4 regions of the Vibrio diabolicus genome follow, and region 3 is predicted to be linked to each of the others. Evidence: predicted binding sites of a transcription regulator. Region 3 holds the regulator's gene; each other region holds the start of a gene.

Region 1 (5,298 bases), on a different replicon from region 3:
CTCATCATTGAAGTGGTCAAGCACGGAAACTTGCATCAAGAAATGACGAGTTTCGTGATCGAGTAGGTCAAATACTTCTTCGACCAGATAATCCCACAAATGCGCGTGATTGAACTGTGATACTGACTCTACGGTTTGCGCCAATGTGCGGTTTTGATGCTGCGCTTGTAACGCGATCAACTGCATCGCCGATGGCCAACCTTCCACATAGGTTCTGAGGTTGTTTGCCATGTCTTCGTCGATGCCATCGGCAATACGCTGATTAAAGAAGCGAGTCGTTTCTTCGGTATCGAACGCCAACATCTCGTTGCCTATTTCGATCATTAAATCACGAACACGTAAGTTTGCAGTACCCAGAGGCGGCGCTGCACGACTTGTTACCACAACGGTGAGGTTGTCTGGCATGTGTTTTAAGAAGAAACGCATGGATTCATGAATTTCATCGTTGGTGATCAAGTGATAGTCATCTAGCACCACGTAGCACTCTTGATGAAAATCAGCCATTTCCGCGAACACTTCGCTGAATAAAGAACGTAGAGAAGAGATCTGGCGTTTTTCCGCCAGTTTTTGTGCGTTAGAGCAACTGAAGTTGGTGGCTTTGTTTAATGCTTGAAGCAGGTAATTTACAAAGCGAAAGCCGTCGTTATCGCTGTCATCAATGCTGTACCAGCCGACGTTTGGTTTATCGGATAGCCACTGTGCTGCCATGGTGGTTTTTCCGTAACCTGCTGGGGAGCGGAATAAAACCAATTTGTAGTAAGGCGCTTGCTGTAGTAAGTCCAACACTCGTGGGCGCACGATGGCATTGTGCAGGCGTCCTGGTCGAGTAAGCTTAGATGGAATCCACATTAGTAATTATGTCCTTATTTATGTATACCCAAGTGATTGCGACGTGATCATTTCAGTAAGGCCCCCTCGAAAGCTTCGTCTTACTGAATGATGTCATCAGCATCAAAAACTGCTTGAATGCCGGTTAATGTCGCCTCTTGTTGGGGCTTGCATCCGTCTGAAAAACCATTCCATACGGTCACTTAGATATAAAAGCTAGCGAAAACTAGAAATAACTCACACCGCCTAATTCTAGTTTGTATAAAAAGCGTACAATCCTGTGAGCCGTGTGGGATGGTACGACATCAGAAATGTCCGTTACTTTGATCCACTTCCTAATTCTCAAGGGTTGATGGATTTACCATCAACTACGCCCTTTATTTGTGATTCTTGTCACTTAAATATCTTTTGTGTCGAGTGTATTAAGATCTCGTTGCACATCGATTATGAAAAATCTTTTCATGTTAACCAAGTTAATGTGACCAATATTACAATTTTCACATCATCAGATGAGTGGGCTATAAAAAGCGTCATGAACGGGTTTTAACCTTTCTCATATTCCATTGTGATCAAAATCACTAAGAACTGAAGCAAAGTTCACTTTGTTGAGATTTGGATCACTAACCTAGCAATGGTACCCCTCTACGCCCTCAGCCCTCCTCCTTCAAAGGAGGAGAATTAGGAGGATGTTTATTCACAGAGGTAAATGCACGATGTATGGCAGATGAATTACCAAAAGACGTGAGAATTTCGTAATGAAACCTACTCAACAAAAACAATTTGACAAGAAGTCGTTCCAAGAAAGCGTAAAGAAACACCTATCTGTAACTTACGCTCACACGATTGAAAACGCAGACAGCCGAGCTTGGTACCTAGCAATGGGTCATGCACTGGCTGAGTTCACTACTTTAGATTTGCTTGCTACTGAAGAAGATCCACGCATTAAAAGTGCGAAGAGCGTTAACTACCTTTCGCTAGAGTTCCTTATCGGTCGTTTGACGGGTAACAACCTAATCAGCATGGGTCTGTACGAACAAGTAACAGAAGCAATGGCTGAACTGGGTTACAACCTAACTGACCTGCTAGAAGAAGAACGTGACCCATCATTGGGTAACGGTGGTCTTGGTCGTCTAGCGGCATGTTTCATGGATTCATGTGCGGCGCAAGAATTCCCAACCGTCGGTTACGGCTTGCACTACGAATACGGTTTGTTCAAACAGTCTTTTAAAGATGGTCGCCAGCAAGAAGCACCTGACGCATGGCGTGGTGTAGAAGGCTACCCTTGGGAAATTGCTCGTCCAGAACTCGCACAAGAGATCGGTTTCTACGGTCACGTTGAAGTGGTTAACGAGAACGGCAAAGAAGTTCGCAAATGGGTTCCTGGCATGTCTGTAAGAGCAATGCCTTGGGATCTACCAATCGTGGGTTACGAATCAGACACGGTTTACCCGCTACGTCTTTGGGAATGTCAGGCAATTGCACCATTCTCGCTAGCAAGTTTTAACAACGGTGACTACTTCGAAGCGCAGCACGCACTGATCGACGCGGGCAACATCACTAAAGTGCTTTACCCGAATGACAACCACGAGAAAGGTAAAACACTGCGTCTAATGCAACAGTACTTCCACTCAGCTGCGTCTGTACGTGACATCCTACGTCGCCACGAAGCAGCTGGCTACTCGCTAGCGGATCTACCGAAGCAAGAGACTATTCAGCTGAACGATACGCACCCAACGATTGCGATTCCTGAGCTAATGCGCATCCTGATGGACGAAAAAGGTCTTACTTGGGAAGCGGCTTGGGAGATCAGCTCTCAAACATTTGCGTACACAAACCACACGCTACTTCCAGAAGCACTAGAGACATGGCCAGAGTCGCTAATTCAGCACCTACTACCACGTCACATGGAGATCATTTACGAGATCAACCACCGCTTCCTACAAGACGTACGTGCAATGTGGCCGGGTGATGTCGCGAAACAACAGAAGCTTTCTATCATCGAAGAAGGTTTCCATCGCATGGTTCGCATGGCAAACCTATGTGTAATTGGCTCTTACGCAGTAAACGGTGTAGCGGCGCTTCACTCTGAATTGGTTAAGAAAGACCTATTCCCAGAGTTCCACGAAATGTACCCAACACGTCTACACAACGTAACGAACGGTATTACGCCACGTCGTTGGTTGAAGTTCTGTAACCCAGGTCTTTCTAAGCTAATCACAGAGAAAGTCGGTCCAGAATGGCCTGCGAAACTAGAGCAACTAGAAGGCATCGCTAAGTACGCCACTGACGAGAAATTCCAGAAAGAATTCATGGCAGTGAAGAAAGAGAACAAAGAACGCCTAGCTAACTGGGTGAAAGAGAACATGGGTATTGAACTCGATACTAATGCGATCTTCGATGTTCAAATCAAGCGTCTGCACGAGTACAAGCGCCAGCACTTAGACCTTCTACACGTACTGTCTCTGTACCATCGCATTATTAACGAACCAGGCTTCGAATGTGTGCCTCGCGTTGTGTTCTTCGCAGCGAAAGCGGCACCGGGTTACCACCTAGCGAAAGAAATCATTTTCGCTATTAACAAGATTGCTGAGAAAGTGAACAACGACCCTCGCATCGGCAACAAGCTGAAAGTGGTCTTCATTCCTGATTACCGCGTGAGTATGGCTGAAATTATTATTCCTGCGGCGGACGTATCACAACAAATTTCACTTGCGGGTAAAGAAGCATCAGGTACTGGTAACATGAAGATGGCGCTTAACGGTGCCCTAACGATCGGTACGATGGATGGTGCTAACGTTGAGATTCGTGAAGAAGTAGGCGATGAGAACATCTACATCTTCGGTCTAGACGTTGAAGGTGTGAAAGCGCTGAAAGCTCAAGGTTACAACCCATTTGATTACTACAATGCGGATCACCTACTCAAAGCGTCTATGGACCTACTACTGGGTGAAGAATTCACTCCAGGTCAACCAGGCTTACTGCGTGCAACGTACGACAGCCTACTAGATGGTGGTGACCCGTACTTATGTCTTGCGGACTTCGCATCTTACGTGAAAGCGCACGAAGACATGAGCGAACAATACAAAGACCAAGCTGGCTGGGCGAAGAAAGCCATTCTTAATACCGCCCTTGTCGGCAAGTTCACCTCAGATCGCTCAATTCGCGACTATGTGAACAACATCTGGAAACTAAAAGCGGTTCACCGTTAATAGAACAGAGTTAAGACCAAGGTAGCCAAGCGCTACCTTTGGTCCTTTTCCAAAAGAAGTTATTGATAACAATAAAACCCTACATGGAAGGTGTTGGTATTACCTTCGGAGAAAGCGATGAAAGAACAAACAGCATTAAAGAAAGTCGCGGAAATGGCGAGATTGGCTGATAGCTATGTCAGTGCTTGGGGAGATGAGGCAAAAGTGTCTGAGGAGACGCTACGCCGCTTGCTCGCTTCGCTTGGCTACGATACTAGCAGCGATGAAAAACTATTGGCTTCTGCTGAAAAGAAACATAAAAAAGACGTACTAGCCCCTGTTCTTGTTTTACGCGACGGCGAACCAGTCGAAGTGGAACTAAACCTAGGTACGAGTGCTCGTGAGAGTGAATTCAGCTGGCGTTTAGAAACAGAACAAGGAGAGGTACTTGAAGGCTATCTTCAGTCCCAAATTGTTCGTGATGAGCGTGCTGAGGGTGGCCCTCTAGTGTTTGCATTGCCAAAGAACTTGGCTTGGGGTTATCACAAATTGATTGTCAGCCGTAAGCGTCGTAAAACGCCTTACGAGATGTCATTGATCATCACGCCGAAAGCGTGTTTCAAACAAGACGATCTAAACCAACATAAAAAGCTATGGGGTCCTAGTATCCAGCTTTACACACTGCGTACTCAGCACAACTGGGGTATCGGTGATTTTGGTGACCTAAAACAGTTGGTGAGCGATATCGCTTCTCGTGGCGGTGACTTCATTGGTTTGAACCCAATTCACTCACTGTTCCCAGCGAACCCAGAAGGCGCGAGCCCATACAGCCCGTCTTCTCGTCGTTGGTTGAATATCATGTACATCGACGTAAGTTCTGTACCTGAATTCGCACTGAGTGCTGAAGCTCAGCAACGTGTTGGCAGTGCAGAGTTTCAACAGCGTCTACAAAAAGCACGTGACTCTCATTGGGTGAACTACACAGAAGTTTCGCAACTGAAAATGAGCGTTCTTCCGCTGCTGTTTAGTGAGTTTAAAGCTCGCCATTTAGATAAAAACACCGACCGCGCTCGTGCATTCTTGGATTTTGTAGAAAAAGGCGGCGACAGCTTGTTACACCAAGCTGCATTCGATGCGCTTCATGCTGATTTACACGCAGAAGATTCAAACATGTGGGGTTGGCCTGTATTCCCTGAGAAATACCGCACATTCGACGCAGCCGGTACTCAGAAATACATCAAAGACAACCAAGACCGCGTTCACTTGTACATGTACCTACAGT
Region 2 (5,298 bases), 420 kb from region 3:
TAGGATAGAAGAGGTTTGGTAGCACCCGTTTAGGTGCTACCGTTCAGACATATTATTGGGATTAGTACGCTGCTGGATCAGCGGTTTCGTCTGTCACTTCTAATGTATTTAGTAGGTTAGTTAGCAGGCTAGACGCACCAAAACGGTAGTGACGAGCATCAACCCAGTTATCACCTAGGATTTCGTCAGCCATTGCTAGGTATGCAGCTGCATCTTCAGCAGTGCGCACACCACCTGCTGGTTTGAAACCAACAGTTTCTGCAACACCCATGTCACGAATCACTTCAAGCATCATGCGTGCATATTCTGGTGTTGCGTTTACTGGCACTTTACCAGTTGAAGTTTTAATGAAGTCAGCACCTGCTTCAATACAGATTTGAGATGCTTTCTTGATTAGTGCTTCTTCTTTTAGTTCACCCGTTTCGATGATCACTTTAAGAAGAATATCACCACAAGCCTCTTTACATTGCTTAACTAGTTCGAAGCCTACTTTCTCATCACCCGCCATTAGCGCGCGGTATGGGAAAACTACGTCAACTTCGTCTGCACCGTAAGCAACCGCCGCTTTTGTTTCAGCAACTGCGATTTCAATGTCGTCGTTACCGTGTGGGAAGTTCGTTACTGTTGCAATGCGAACCTCTGGCGTACCTTGCTCACGAAGTGTCTTCTTAGCAATAGGAATAAAGCGAGGGTAAATACAAATTGCAGCTGTGTTGCCTACTGCTGTTTTCGCGTCATGACATAATGAGATCACTTTTGCATCAGTGTCATCGTCATTCAACGTAGTTAGGTCCATAAGTTTAAGTGCACGTAGCGCTGCTGCTTTTAAATCGCTCATTTCTATCTCCGATCAATATTCAAAAAATTCACTACTCAGCCTTACATCACGTCTCTAACTATAATCAACAAGTCGAGACAATGTGAGTAAATGGCTAAACAGTCTATTAATGAACGGACTTGGTTCCCTGAAGACTCGGCATATACAGCGAAAATTTCATATGCCAATTGCTATCCTTGTCACCGCACAGTACCAGTTTGGCCTATGGCACAACAATCTATGATTGCGGTGTCTTTAATATCACATCACACAGCAAAACGCCTATTAGATCTGATATTGCTGGGCAAGTCATTTGCCCATCGATTATGTAATATTCATTACGTGATTAAGTATCAACCTTAACCACTATCCTGTGATTAATACATTATAGAGTTTCACCGCAAAACTGTAGCACCAAATAGAGCGCAAACGGTTTGTATCTCAAAATTTCCTAGCCCCTATTCCATCGGCTGCGTAACTCATAGACTGAGTCCGGCACCCGGTGAGATTTTAGAGCCCGAAAAACGAAAAATGCCCCGCAGCAATCTCTTGCTACAGGGCATGATGTAAAACGGCGTCTATATATTAAGAACCGATTCTAATTATAGTGCTGCAAGGCTTAAGCAGAAGCCTGCAATTGTCGCTGCCATAAGGTTAGACAACGTACCTGCAAGAACAGCTTTAACACCCATGCGAGCAATGTCACTACGACGGTTTGGTGCAAGGCTACCTAGACCACCAAGTAGAATCGCGATAGAAGAAAGGTTCGCGAAACCACATAGTGCGAATGAGATGATAGCTGTTGTCTTCTCAGACATTACTTCACCAGTTGCCGCGATTACTTGAGCGTTTTCACCTAGGTATGGTGTGAAGTTCAAGTAAGCAACGAATTCGTTCACTACGATTTTCTGACCGATGAATGAACCAGCAGTTACTGCTTCAGCCCATGGAACACCGATTAGGAATGCTAGTGGAGAGAATGCGTAACCTAGGATTAGCTCTAGCGTTAGTTCTGGCATGCCGAACCAACCACCGATGCCACCTAGCATACCGTTGATCAGCGCGATTAGACCAACGAATGCGATTAGCATTGCACCTACGTTAAGCGCAAGTTGTAGACCAGAAGCCGCACCGCCCGCTGCTGCGTCGATTACGTTTACTGGTTTGTCGTCGCCGCCGTCCATCGCTTCTTCGATACTTTCGTGAGGCTGGTCAGTCTCTGGGTGAAGGATTTTAGCGAATAGTAGACCACCTGGTGCCGCCATGAATGATGCTGCTACTAGGTACTCTAGTGGAACACCCATTGAAGCATAGCCCGCTAGTACACCACCAGCAACAGAAGCTAGACCACCACACATTACCGCGAATAGCTCTGATTGAGTCATTTTTGGAACGAATGGACGAACAACTAGAGGTGCTTCTGTTTGACCTACGAAAATGTTTGCTGCTGCTGACATTGATTCCGCACGTGAAGTGCCCAGCGCTTTTTGTAGTGCGCCACCAAGAATCTTGATAACCCATTGCATAACGCCAATGTAGTAAAGAACTGAAATCAGTGCAGAGAAGAAGATCAGTGTAGGAAGAACACGGAATGCGAAGATGAAACCGCCGCCGCCGAATACTTCGAACATCTTGTCAGAAACAAGACCACCGAACAGGAATGATGAACCATCGTTACCGTAGTTGATAACGTTAGAAACACCTGAAGAGAAACCGTTTAGTAGATCACGGCCCCAAGGTACATACAGAACAAATGCACCTAATGCGAATTGGATAGCGAATGCGCCACCCACAGTTCTTAGATTGATAGCTTTTCGGTTATTAGAAAATGCCACTGCAATCGCAAGAAGCACTACCATACCGATTAGGCTCATAAACAGGCTCATAGTTTATGACTTCCTTATAAGTTATTTATTGGCGTGTTACAAAATGGAGCTATAAAGCGGGAGCAATTATACTCATGCAGAATCAATTAAAGTAATGCCAGCCTCACACTTTCCTATAAGATTCATGATTGATTCAGCCAGCTTTGTGAGTTAATTCACAATAAGCAGGAAAACGTTTTCTATTTCAAACCACATCTTTAGATTTTATTCACATATCGAGAAAGCAAAATTGCTATTTTTCCATAACTGAGAGGCAATCGATTGCTTTGAGCCGTTATGCAACTCTACGAGCTCATTAAAGACATGAATGAGTTTGGCTGGGTGATTCGACTCCCCTTGATATCCAAGTATAGGCATATCCGGTGCATCTGTTTCGATCACGAGATGTTTGAGTGGTAATTTTTGAATTGCGTCGCGCGTTTTCTTCGCTCTTGGGTAGGTGATGGTTCCTCCTACACCGATAAAAAAACCTAATTTGACCCACTCCATTGCTTGCTGATAACTCCCAGAGAAAGCATGTAGCACACCTCCCCGAGGGAGCTTCGCCGCTTTAACCATTTGAATAAGGCGATTGTGCGCTTTTCGGCTGTGTAAAATAACTGGGAGTTCGAAGCGTCTAGCCAGTTCAAATTGAACTTCAAGTGTCTTTTCTTGCAACTGTGGGTCAACATCAATGGCAAAATCTAGCCCACACTCTCCTATTGCCACGCACTGGGGAACATTTTGTTTTAGATAATGTTCCAATTCAGCAAAGTGCTGCTCGACGTTATCTTCAAGAAAATACGGATGAAACCCAAGGGCGTAATACAAATTGGCATGTTGATCTGCCAAGGTTTGAATACGAGCCCAGTTTTGAGGTCCCACTGAAGGAATCAGAATTCTTGTCACACCTTGCGTTTGAGCTAGCTGAAGTTGATGTGCAAAGTCACCTTGGAATACATCAAAGTCAAAGTGACAATGGGTATCAAAGAGCTTCATCTTGAGACTTTTTATCTGTACCGACAAACTGAGAATCAGAAAATAGCAGAGCTTCACTGTTCTCTTCATTTTGATGGGCAGGATCTTTTCGATACGGAACGCAGCTGCGTTTTTGATCGGGGGTTAGCCCCATCTCCTTGCACCAGTCGTCGTAACGCTTCAATCCTCGTTTAAACCAGTTCATATCTCATCCTTATAAAAAACGCCCTTGGCTAAGTTTATAGCCAAGGGCGTTTTAAAATCTAGTTTGCGTTAAAGCTTACCCAAACCGCTTTTTGATTAGTGCTCACGCGTCGCACGGAAATCAATATCAGGGAAACGCTCTTTCGCCAAGTTTAAGTTAACCATTGTTGGCGCAATATACGTTAAGTTATCACCACCATCCAATGCTAAATTTGCTTGGTTCTTACGTTGGAACTCATCCAGTTTCTTCGCATCATCACACTCAACCCAACGCGCAGTTGCAACGTTGATGCCTTCATAAATCGCTTCAACGTTATATTCAGACTTCAAACGAGCCACAACAACATCGAACTGAAGTACACCAACGGCACCAACGATCAGATCGTTGTTTTGTAGTGGACGGAATACCTGTACCGCACCTTCTTCTGATAGTTGCACCAAGCCTTTTAGTAGCTGTTTCTGCTTTAGTGGATCTTTCAAGCGAATACGACGGAACAGTTCCGGGGCGAAGTTCGGAATACCAGAGAACTTCAGTGACTCACCTTGAGTAAAGGTATCACCAATCTGGATAGTACCGTGGTTATGCAGACCAATGATATCACCCGCGTAAGCGTGTTCTGCACGTGAACGGTCACCAGCCATAAAGGTTACTGCATCAGAGATACTCACCTGCTTGCCAAGACGAACGTGGTTCATCTTCATACCCTGCGTGTAAGTACCCGATACAATACGCATGAATGCGATACGGTCACGGTGTTTCGGGTCCATGTTTGCTTGGATCTTGAATACGAAACCAGAGAACTTCTCTTCTGTCGCTTCAACTTCACGCTCAACCGCTTGACGCGTTTTCGGTGCTGGTGCCCACTCTGTTAGACCGTCTAGCATGTGGTCTACACCGAAGTTACCTAATGCGGTACCGAAGTAAACTGGCGTCAGGTCACCTGTTAAGAACATTTCCAAATCAAACTCAGGGCAAGCACCCATAACAAGCTCAAGCTCTTCTCGAACACTTTCCGCAAGGCCTGCACCGACTTTTTCATCAAGCTCTGGGTTATCTAGACCTTTGATGATTCGAACTTCTTGAATCTCATGACCGTGACCAGATTCGTATAAAATCGTTTCATCACGGTGAATGTGGTACACACCTTTAAATTCTTTACCACAGCCGATTGGCCACGTGATAGGCGCACACATCATGCCCAATTCGCTTTCTACTTCGTCCAATACTTCCATTGGATCACGAACGTCACGGTCAAGTTTGTTCATGAAGGTCACGATTGGCGTATCGCGTAGACGGGTTACTTCCATCAGCTTCCGAGTACGATCCTCGACACCTTTCGCAGCATCGATAACCATCAAACACGAGTCGACTGCCGTTAGAGTACGATATGTATCTTCCGAGAAGTCTTCGTGTCCAGGAGTATCAAGTAGGTT
Region 3 (5,298 bases):
GATCACGCTACCGACACTGATCATTCACGCCAAAGACGATCCATTCATGACCGACGATGTGATCCCGAAATTTGTTCTGCCAGATAATATTGATTACCGTCTCTTTGAGCACGGTGGGCATGTTGGTTTCCTTACAGGTTCAGCGCTCAAGCCGAAATTTTGGTTGGAAGAAGCGCTGCCAGCGTATTACGAAAGTATTGCTGCAGATTACCTTTCTGCTGTATCCAAGCAGCGAAAGCAGTAAACTAGCCGCTCATCATAAAAGTTCGAGGTATTTATGATCATTCCATGGCAAGACATTGCGCCAGAAACATTGGAAAACTTAATTCGTGAATTCGTCTTACGTGAAGGCACGGATTACGGAACCGTCGAGATTTCTTTGCAAGACAAAGTGGATCAAGTAAAAACTCAATTAGAAAAAGGCGAAGCGGTTATCGTGTTCTCTGAACTGCACGAAACCGTCGATATTCAGGTAAAAACAAAATTTTAGACCCTTCACATTTTACCGTACCCCACTCAATGACAAGGCATTGTTACGTGCTATAGTGGGTTATCGACCGTGCAGTAGCAGCCTACTGCACATTACAGGTAAGTAATTTTCGACAAGGTTTGTCATGTCAGCTAAACACCCAATTATTGCGGTTACTGGTTCATCCGGTGCCGGCACGACCACTACATCTGAAGCCTTCCGTAAGATGTTCAATATGATGAACGTTAAACCCGCATGGGTTGAAGGCGACAGCTTCCATCGCTTTACTCGCCCTGAAATGGATATAGAAATCCGTAAAGCGCGCGAGCAAGGTCGACACATTAGCTACTTTGGCCCTCAAGCTAATGACTTTCCAGGATTGGAAGAGTTTTTCCGTAAATATGGTCACGATGGCGCAGGCAGCGTACGTCGCTACCTACACACCTTTGACGAGGCCGTACCTTATAATCAAATGCCTGGAACCTTCACACCGTGGCAGGACTTACCGGAGAACAGTGACGTTCTCTTCTATGAAGGCTTGCACGGCGGTGTTGTGGATGGCGATGTTAATGTTGCGCAGCATGTGGATTTCTTGATTGGTATGGTACCAATCGTAAACTTAGAGTGGATCCAAAAGTTTGTGCGTGATACTCGTGACCGCGGTCATTCACGAGAAGCAGTAATGGATTCTATCGTGCGCTCGATGGACGATTATCTTAACTACATCACTCCGCAATTTTCTCGCACTCATATTAACTTTCAGCGCGTCCCAACGGTCGATACCTCCAACCCCCTTAATGCGAAGGGTATCCCAAGCCTGGATGAGAGCTTTGTCGTAATTCGCTTGCGTGGGATAAAGAAAGTCGACTTCCCATATCTCCTGGCTATGATTGATGGCTCATTCATGTCACGCCACAACACGATTGTCGTGCCAGGCGGTAAGATGAGCTTTGCAATGGAGCTCATAGTTCGGCCTATCCTACAACAGCTCATCGAAACAGGGAAAATTGGCTAAAAACCTGCCTGCGAAGATGTTTACTTTTCATACCGTGATCATGTGCACAGTTTTGCTTACAAAATCTCAATCATGGCACGATTAAAATCAAGAAATCGTTTTCGAAAAAGGATACTATTTCTTACCGAAACACAAGAGAGCTTGCAGCATATAAAAAGTGCTCTTATTCTAGTAGGCCTAATTCAGGCTTAGCTAAAATATGGATAGCGCAAGCGTACCCTGCAGAGGAAGTGAGATATTATGGTTCTAGGTAAACCTCAAACCGACCCAACATTAGAGTGGTTTCTTTCACACTGTCATATTCATAAGTACCCTTCAAAGAGCACGCTAATTCACGCGGGCGAAAAGGCAGAAACTTTGTACTATATCGTTAAAGGTTCTGTTGCGGTTCTTATCAAAGACGAAGAAGGTAAGGAGATGATCCTTTCTTACCTAAACCAAGGAGACTTTATTGGTGAACTTGGTCTATTCGAGGAAGACCAAGAGCGCACAGCTTGGGTTCGTGCTAAATCTCCTTGTGAAGTTGCTGAAATTTCTTTCAAGAAATTCCGTCAGCTTATCCAAGTAAACCCAGACATCCTAATGCGCCTTTCTGCGCAGATGGCTCGTCGTCTTCAAGTAACTAGCCAAAAAGTGGGTGACCTGGCGTTCCTAGACGTAACTGGTCGTATCGCTCAGACGCTTCTGAACCTTGCAAAACAACCAGACGCAATGACTCACCCAGACGGCATGCAAATCAAGATCACTCGTCAAGAAATCGGTCAAATCGTTGGCTGTTCTCGTGAGACAGTAGGTCGTATCTTGAAAATGTTAGAAGAGCAGAACTTAATCTCTGCGCACGGTAAAACTATCGTGGTTTACGGTACTCGTTAATCTCAAACCAGAGTGACGCGAACAAAATTATAAAAGCCACCAATGGCGACATTGGTGGCTTTTTATTTGTCTTGTAACCACATTAAGCTCAGAGCAACAAAAGACTAATGAGCAAGTTGGTTAGCCGAAAGGTTAACCCTAAAAGTTAGCCATTCGTACTTTCAAAGATTTTGTCCGCTGAAGCCGCCACAAAACCTGGGTACAGCTCACCGTTTTCCATCGGGTAGCGCTTAGCAAACTCGTAAAAGCCACCAGGGATAATTTCAGTGCCTTCGCTAAAGCGAACCGCCACTTTATCCGCCATGGTCGATGATTGTTCTAGCAGCACCTCAGGAGTGCCCTTCACTTCCCCGCCGTTTTCATTAATGGTAAATCCGGCCGTACGTAAGTGATCGTTTACTTGCTTCACTTCTTCGTATTCATTGAGCTGGTTAACGCTCACCGTGAAGTGGTTTGCGCCGTAACCATGCGCAGCCAACCAAGATGCATACTCACTTTCTTTAGCCAACGTTTGGTAGTCAGCAAAGCTTAAATCCCACAAGCGTCCACCATGTAAGAATGCGCTATCGTTCAGCTTGCCTGCATCGACTTGTGCCACCAGCTTTTTCACAATCTCTTGCAGCTCAGGTGAACACTCCTCAACTTTTAGCTCACTAATAAAGACTTTAGGTTGCTTCGGATCAGGGTGCTCATAGTGTTTAGCAACCAGCTTTTTACTTTCGAAAACGTAGTCACCACATGCCTGATAGCCAATGGCTACAAATGGTTTAGCTAAGGTTTCGATACCAAGAGGCGCAATATTGAAGGTACGTAAAGCTATATGATCATTAATCAGAGGCTCATCTTCTTGAAGCAGCTGATGTACTTTCGCAGCAGAGGGGCAAAGACGTTGAATGTAATCTTGCCATAGCGATTCAAATAACACATCGGGCGTCATAACGACTCCTTGTTACGAGATGTAGAGTTAAAAGGTAAGCGGAAGTTGACTGCTCGTTCACAACGAAAAGTTGTCCAGAATAATGAACGAGCAGCCATCAACCTGTGACGGTAAATGCCAGTCAGTCAACACGCTTTTCCGAGTCTTTGCTCACTTTCCGTGTTCTGCCAACGATCACTACAACCCATACCTAAATGATTCGCCGGCAAAGTGAGCCGCAATACATGGTTGCGACTCTGTTATTAAAACTTATAGCGCCACACCTGGGCTTAATGTTGCAGGCAAGATAGTCTCTTGACCTTCCATTGATGCCATCGGGTACGCACAGTAGTCTGCTGCGTAATAAGCGCTTGGACGTAGGTTACCTGACGCACCAGGACCACCAAATGGCGCATCACCACTTGCACCTGTGAGCTGGCGGTTACGGTTCACGATCCCAGCACGAATATGGTCAACGAAGTATTCCCATTCTTGGTCGTCAGTTGAAACTAAACCAGCAGAGAGACCAAAGCGCGTGTCATTCGCCAGTTCTACGGCTTTTTCTAGCCCTTCATAACGCACCACTTGCAGAAGTGGACCGAAGTACTCTTCATCTGGTAGCTCAGCAATGTTCGTTACATCAATAATGCCGGGAGAAACAAACGCCGCCTCTCCTGCTTTAGCTTCAATCAAGCTTTCACCACCAAGTGATTGTAGGTTCGCTTGTGCATCGAGAATGAACTTGGCTGCGGCAACGGAAATTTGCGGCCCCATAAATGGCGCAGGCTCTGCAAATGGTTGGTCTACGCGAATATTCTTCGTCGCTTCAACCAGTTTCGTGATGAGCGCATCACCTTTCTCACCCAATGGCACGTACAAACGACGAGCACACGTACAACGTTGACCAGCACTGATAAACGCTGACTGGATGATGGTGTACACCGTGGCATCCAAATCACCGTATTTATCAGAGATCACCATCGGGTTATTACCACCCATTTCTAGTGCTAACATCTTGCCAGGTTGACCCGCAAATTGACGGTGCAATACATGCCCTGTGTTCGCGCTGCCCGTGAACAGTACGCCATCAATGCCTTTCGCATCAGCAAGCGCAATACCGGTTTCTTTCGCACCTTGGACAAGGTTGATCACGCCTTTCGGCAGACCTGCTTCTTCCCAAAGTTTCATAGCTAGCTCGCCAGTCCAAGGTGTTTGCTCGGATGGCTTGAACACAACAGTGTTACCCGCTAGTAACGCAGGCACAATGTGACCATTTGGTAAGTGACCAGGGAAGTTATATGGCCCAAATACCGCCATCACGCCCAGTGGGCGATGACGTAACACAATTTGGTTGCCCGCCGCTTCACGGCTCGCTTCACCGGTGCGGTCATGGTAAGCACGAATAGAGATGGCAATTTTACCTGCCATTGCCGCTGCTTCAGTGCGCGTTTCCCAAATTGGCTTACCAGTTTCTTTGGCAATGACTTCGGCGATTTTTTCGCTGTTCTCTTTTACTTTCTCAGCAAAAGCCAACACGATCGCTTCACGCTCTGCAAATGGGCGTTTTTTCCAGTCAATAAACGCTTCACGCGCTGCAGATACCGCTTGATTCACCTGCTCTGCCGTTGCACCGTTGCCTTGCCAGATCACTTCTTGGTTGTAAGGCGACAGAGACGTAAATGCTTCACCCTGACCTTGTACCCATTCACCTGCAATCCAATGTGTCATTGTTTCTATCCTTAAATTCTGTCGTCTGTTACTGCGGAAGAAGGCGAACAAAATCCCCTTCCTCAACCAAAAGTGCATCCGCAACGTCTGGTGCGATCATGACGCTTTGTGTTTCAGGGTCATACGCCGCTTTGGTGACTGCTGCGCGGAAGTTTTCGAACGATGAGTTGCACATCAAGAAGTCTTGCGTACTGCTATGTTGTGCAATTTTCACTTGCGCACGGAACGAGTGACGTACCGATTCAATATTGCGTAAGTCACATTCAACGGTTGGACCCGCATCGAAAATATCCACGT
Region 4 (5,298 bases), 590 kb from region 3:
TCTAAGCCGCACACCACACGTAATTAATAATAAAATGGGATACCGCATCAACTAATTGCCGAAGCCATATCTCAAGGCGCGATATAGTAAAGAATCACATTGCTCGGATCAACACATTTGGCAACTTTTTCGCCACTTTTTTAGCCAGACTAATCATAGAGGCACGATTCACGCTGAATCGCATTGCTTTACTCGAATTTCCATACCGATTTTAATAGACTCTCATTTCCTTTCCCTCTTTTTTAACAGCTAAGAATTTATGCGTCCAACCATTGCTAGAGTGGCATTACCCGTTCCGCTCGACAAACAATTTGATTACGCCATTCCGGGGCACCTGTTTCCGATCATTGGTGGACGCGTTTCCGTACCTTTTGGACGCCAAACGTTAGTTGGCATCGTCACCGCCATGGTTAATCACTCGGACTTTCCCAAAGATCAACTCAAGCCAATCAAAGCAGTTCTTGATTCTCAGCCGATATGGTCTGAAAAGCTTTATTCGTTGCTGACTTGGTGCAGCCAGTTCTACCAATACCCACTTGGAGATACGCTACACAATGCGATGCCAGCAGCTCTACGTAAAGGAAAGCCTGCAGATTTTGCGACGCTACAAGAGTGGCAAATTACCGAATCCGGTAAAGACAAGCTGATGCAAGGGCTGGATCGTCGAGCGGTCAAACAACAGAAGGTCTTGCAAATGTTGGTTAACGGCGCTTTGCCTCACCAGGAATTTGTCGACCAAGAGATAGCCTCAACAGTACTAAAGTCTTTAGAAGAGAAAGGCTGGATTGAACGTATCGAGAAGAAGCCTGTAATCACCCAGTGGGGACAGCACGTTGAATGCGACGTCGAAAAGCCAAAGCTCAACCACGAACAAGCGCTGGCTATTGCGAGTGTAAATAGCCAAACAGGTTTTGCCTCCTATTTATTAGAAGGCGTCACGGGCTCAGGTAAGACAGAAGTGTACCTCAACCTGATCAAGCCGGTCTTAGAGAAAGGTAAACAAGCCTTGGTTTTAGTACCAGAGATTGGCTTAACGCCCCAAACCATCAACCGCTTTAAACGCCGTTTTAATGTGCCAGTTGACGTCATCCACTCTGGGTTAAACGAGACGGAGCGTCTGAATGCGTGGCTTTCTGCACGCGACAAAGCGGCCGGAATCATTATCGGCACACGCTCTGCCCTACTCGCGCCTTTTGCTGATCTCGGGATTATCATTGTGGACGAGGAACATGACACCTCTTACAAACAGCAAGATAGCTTGCGTTATCATGCACGCGATGTTGCTGTAATGCGCGCTCATAAAGAACAAGTTCCGATTGTTCTGGGCTCAGCCACACCTGCACTGGAGACATTGCACAATGCCTTGTCAGGCAAGTATCACCATTTAACACTAACCCAACGAGCTGGCTCTGCCGTACCAACCACCAATAAAGTGTTAGATGTAAAAGGTCAGTATTTAGAAAGTGGCTTATCTGCCCAACTGATTGCCGAAATGCGCAAGCATTTAAAAGCAGGCAATCAAGTAATGTTGTTTCTTAACCGTCGAGGCTTTTCGCCCGCTTTGATGTGCCATGAATGCGGTTGGATTGCAGAATGTAAACGCTGTGATGCGTACTATACGTTCCACCATTACAGCAACGAAATACGCTGCCATCACTGCGGCTCACAACAACCGGTAATTCATCAGTGTCAGGGGTGTGGTTCAACTCAACTGGTTACCGTCGGCGTAGGAACGGAACAACTCGAACAACAATTGGCTCAGTTATTTCCAGAATACAACGCCATTCGCATCGACAGAGACAGCACACGTCGCAAAGGTAGTTTGGAAGATGCCCTTGAATCGATTCGTAAAGGTGAACATCAAATTCTGATTGGCACCCAAATGCTGGCTAAGGGGCACCATTTTCCAAATGTAACGCTCGTTGCTCTTTTGGATGTTGATGGCTCTCTCTATAGTAGTGACTTCCGCGCTTCCGAGCGACTAGCGCAGTTGTTTATTCAAGTCGCAGGTCGTGCCGGCCGCGCAAGTAAACCTGGCGAGGTTATCCTACAAACCCACCATCCTGAGCACAGCTTGCTGCAGGCCCTGCTTCAAAAAGACTATCGCCACTTTGCTATGACTGCTCTGGAAGAACGCAAACTGGCTCAGCTTCCGCCTTATAGTTTCTTGACTCTGTTTAAAGCAGAGGCGAACCAAAGTGAGATAGTTGAAGACTTCCTGCGTCAGGTTCGCTTTACGTTAGAGTCACACCCTTTGTTCGATGATTCCTGCATGGTGTTAGGCCCTACTCCTTCACCTTTGGCCAAGCGGGCTGGTAAATACCGCTGGCAACTATTACTGCAAACTCAGCATCGTTCATTGATGCAAAAGTTATTAACCAGTGCCAAACCTGCTATTGAGTTGTTGCCAAATGCTAAGAAAGTACGCTGGAATTTAGACATAGAACCACAAGATCTCAGCTAGCAAACGTTTAACTATGTAATGAATTACCATTTAATGTGACCAGAATCACACCAAGATTACAATTTTTGTTAAACAGACCGTAACTTTCACTTTAGAAATGAATAGACTATCCAAATTAGAAAAGTCTAAAGTGACTTGTTTGCACAGGCTTAGATTAAAACAATGACTATTCCCACAAATTGATGTCGCAGTGAAGAATCCATTTTTCCACTTGTTAACACGAACTGAGCGAAGAGCAAACGCTGCTCTAACTCAGCGTGATTACTATGATTTCAAACCGGAATAACGTCATCTTGGCAAAAAAATAAACGAGAGGTTAAAAACTATGGCGACAATGAAGGATGTTGCCCAGCTTGCGGGAGTGTCTACGGCTACGGTATCTCGAGCATTAATGAACCCAGAAAAAGTATCTTCTTCAACGAGAAAAAGAGTAGAAGATGCCGTACTTGAAGCGGGTTATTCTCCAAACTCATTAGCGCGTAACTTACGTAGAAACGAATCAAAAACCATTGTTACTATCGTTCCCGACATCTGTGATCCTTATTTTTCTGAAATTATTCGCGGTATTGAAGATGCTGCCATGGAACATGGCTATCTAGTCCTGCTGGGCGATAGCGGACAACAGAAGAAACGCGAAAGTTCTTTCGTTAACCTCGTATTTACTAAGCAGGCGGATGGAATGCTACTGCTTGGCACAGATCTACCGTTCGATGTCAGTAAGCCAGAGCAAAAGAACTTACCTCCGATGGTAATGGCGTGTGAATTTGCGCCTGAACTCGAGCTTCCGACAGTACATATTGATAACCTGACCTCAGCATTTGAAGCGGTGAATTACCTAACCCAATTAGGTCATAAACGCATTGCTCAAATCTCTGGACCAGATACAGCAATATTGTGTCAGTTCCGCCAGCAAGGCTACCAACAAGCCCTGCGCCGTGCCGGCATCAATAAAGATCCACAATATAGTGTCATTACTGAGTTCTCATTTGATGGCGGAGCAAAAGCCGTTCGTAAACTGCTCGAATTGCCTGAGCCACCAACGGCTATTTTCTGTCACTGTGACACAATGGCCATCGGCGCAATTCAAGAAGCGAAAAAGCTTGGCTTACGAGTACCGCAAGATCTCTCCGTTGTGGGCTTTGATGACATTAACTTCGCTCAGTACTGCGATCCGCCGTTGACCACTATCTCTCAGCCTCGCTATGAGATTGGTCGACAAGCGATGCTAATGATGCTTGAGATGTTAAAAGGCCACGACGTGCATTCAGGCTCGCGTTTGCTTGAAACTAATCTCGTCATTCGCGGAAGTGCAGCGCCACCACAGCGCCCTTAACCTAAAGATTAGGTATTCATACCCAAAGCGGTGCTAAGGCGCCGCTTTTTATTTACCCCTCCTGCTTTTTGTATATCCCCGAATAAATATAAGCGAGAACGGAAACACACTCCTACACTCGGGCGTTGTCGCGCTTTAGCTATCAAGATTCTATCAATAGGGTGTTTTCTCAACTCGTTCTGGATTAACATATTTGCAAGAATCCTTGATGACCAGAAATAACCGTGGCAAATAGAGATTATGTAAGACGGGGGCGAGGTGCCCCAAAAAAGTCGACAAAAAAACAACCGCCGAGAAGAAAAAAACCTTGGCGTAGTGGCCTGCTCGCTATCTTGCTTGTGGGTGGTTTTGGCTATGGTCTTTACCTTTTGAGTAGCGACCCAGAGCCCAAACCACCTGTCGTGAAGCAGCCAACAACCACTGTAAGCAAACCAAAGCCGAAAAAAGATTTGCCGCCACCACCAGAAGAAAAGTGGGAATATGTCGAGTCACTACCGAAACGTGAAGTTGAAGTTGTGGCCAAAGAAATTGAAGTTTCTAAAATTCCTTACATCATGCAATGTGGTGCTTACAAAACCCAGGCGCAAGCAGAAGAGCGTAAGCTTGCAATCGCGTTCCAAGGGATGTCGAGCAAGATTCGTAAGAAAGAAGGCAGTTCATGGTATCGCGTGGTGCTAGGTCCGTATAAGTTCAAACGTGATGCAGAACGTGACCGTCATAAACTGCAACGCGCGAAAATCGAGCCATGTGCGATTTGGAAAGAAAATCTTTAAACTCAGGCCCTAGGAGCTAAGATCCTAGGGCCTTTCTTTTTGCCCCCTTGAATCCCTATTTCCCCTCCCCCATATACTGAATTAAATCCAAAGAGAAATAATCAAGAGGTCGACTGTGACTACCATTGTATCTGTACGTCGAAATAATAAAGTCGTCATCGCGGGTGATGGCCAAGTATCTCTAGGCAATACCGTAATGAAAGGTAATGCGCGCAAAGTTCGCCGCTTATATAACAACCAAGTACTAGCGGGCTTTGCTGGCGGCACTGCGGATGCCTTCACCCTTTTTGAGCGCTTCGAAAGCAAGCTGCAAATGCACCAAGGCCACCTAACTAAGGCTGCGGTTGAGCTAGCCAAAGACTGGCGTAGCGATCGTGCTCTGCGCAAGCTCGAAGCCTTGCTTGCCGTTGCCGACGAAACCGCATCGTTAATCATTACTGGTAATGGTGATGTCGTACAGCCAGAACACGACCTGATTGCGATTGGCTCTGGTGGTGCTTACGCACAAGCAGCCGCAACCGCCCTACTAGAAAACACAGATCTAGATGCTCGTGAGATCGCGGAAAAAGCCCTCAATATCGCGGGTGATATTTGTGTCTTCACTAACCATCACCACACGGTAGAAGAGCTAGACTCAACAATAGAGCCTGAAAAACCAACCGCGTAATCGTAACGAAGTAAGGAAAGAATATGTCTGAAATGACGCCTCGCGAAATCGTTCATGAATT

What was found. The regulator CRP, encoded in region 3, controls carbon source genes, mostly activating them, when cyclic AMP is high. The targets are predictions, from matches to a motif close to TGTGANNNNNNTCACA.
Region 1: a site for CRP is predicted at 1,393-1,408, ahead of FR741_RS22960 (glycogen/starch/alpha-glucan phosphorylase). Genes of this name have one in related genera too.
Region 2: a site for CRP is predicted at 2,848-2,863, ahead of FR741_RS03545 (NupC/NupG family nucleoside CNT transporter). Genes of this name have one in related genera too.
Region 4: a site for CRP is predicted at 2,499-2,514, ahead of cytR (DNA-binding transcriptional regulator CytR). Genes of this name have one in related genera too.

What each region holds. Positions count from the first base shown of each region.
Region 1 covers NZ_CP042452.1:1,705,315-1,710,612, reverse strand. Annotated here, with positions in the region: gene malT (HTH-type transcriptional regulator MalT) at 1-849, opposite strand, end outside; gene FR741_RS22960 (glycogen/starch/alpha-glucan phosphorylase) at 1,584-4,037, shown strand; gene malQ (4-alpha-glucanotransferase) at 4,155-5,298, shown strand, end outside.
Region 2 covers NZ_CP042451.1:734,502-739,799, reverse strand. Annotated here, with positions in the region: gene deoC (deoxyribose-phosphate aldolase) at 62-838, opposite strand; gene FR741_RS03545 (NupC/NupG family nucleoside CNT transporter) at 1,420-2,703, opposite strand; gene FR741_RS03540 (TatD family hydrolase) at 2,908-3,681, opposite strand; gene FR741_RS03535 (DUF5363 family protein) at 3,668-3,865, opposite strand; gene prfC (peptide chain release factor 3) at 3,961-5,298, opposite strand, start outside.
Region 3 covers NZ_CP042451.1:314,927-320,224, reverse strand. Annotated here, with positions in the region: gene FR741_RS01560 (hydrolase) at 1-244, shown strand, start outside; gene FR741_RS01555 (YheU family protein) at 278-490, shown strand; gene FR741_RS01550 (phosphoribulokinase) at 615-1,484, shown strand; gene crp (cAMP-activated global transcriptional regulator CRP) at 1,725-2,357, shown strand; gene FR741_RS01540 (DUF1338 domain-containing protein) at 2,503-3,294, opposite strand; gene astD (succinylglutamate-semialdehyde dehydrogenase) at 3,544-5,001, opposite strand; gene astA (arginine N-succinyltransferase) at 5,030-5,298, opposite strand, start outside.
Region 4 covers NZ_CP042451.1:2,982,371-2,987,668, forward strand. Annotated here, with positions in the region: gene priA (primosomal protein N') at 260-2,464, shown strand; gene cytR (DNA-binding transcriptional regulator CytR) at 2,769-3,797, shown strand; gene ftsN (cell division protein FtsN) at 4,022-4,570, shown strand; gene hslV (ATP-dependent protease subunit HslV) at 4,686-5,237, shown strand; gene hslU (HslU--HslV peptidase ATPase subunit) at 5,261-5,298, shown strand, end outside.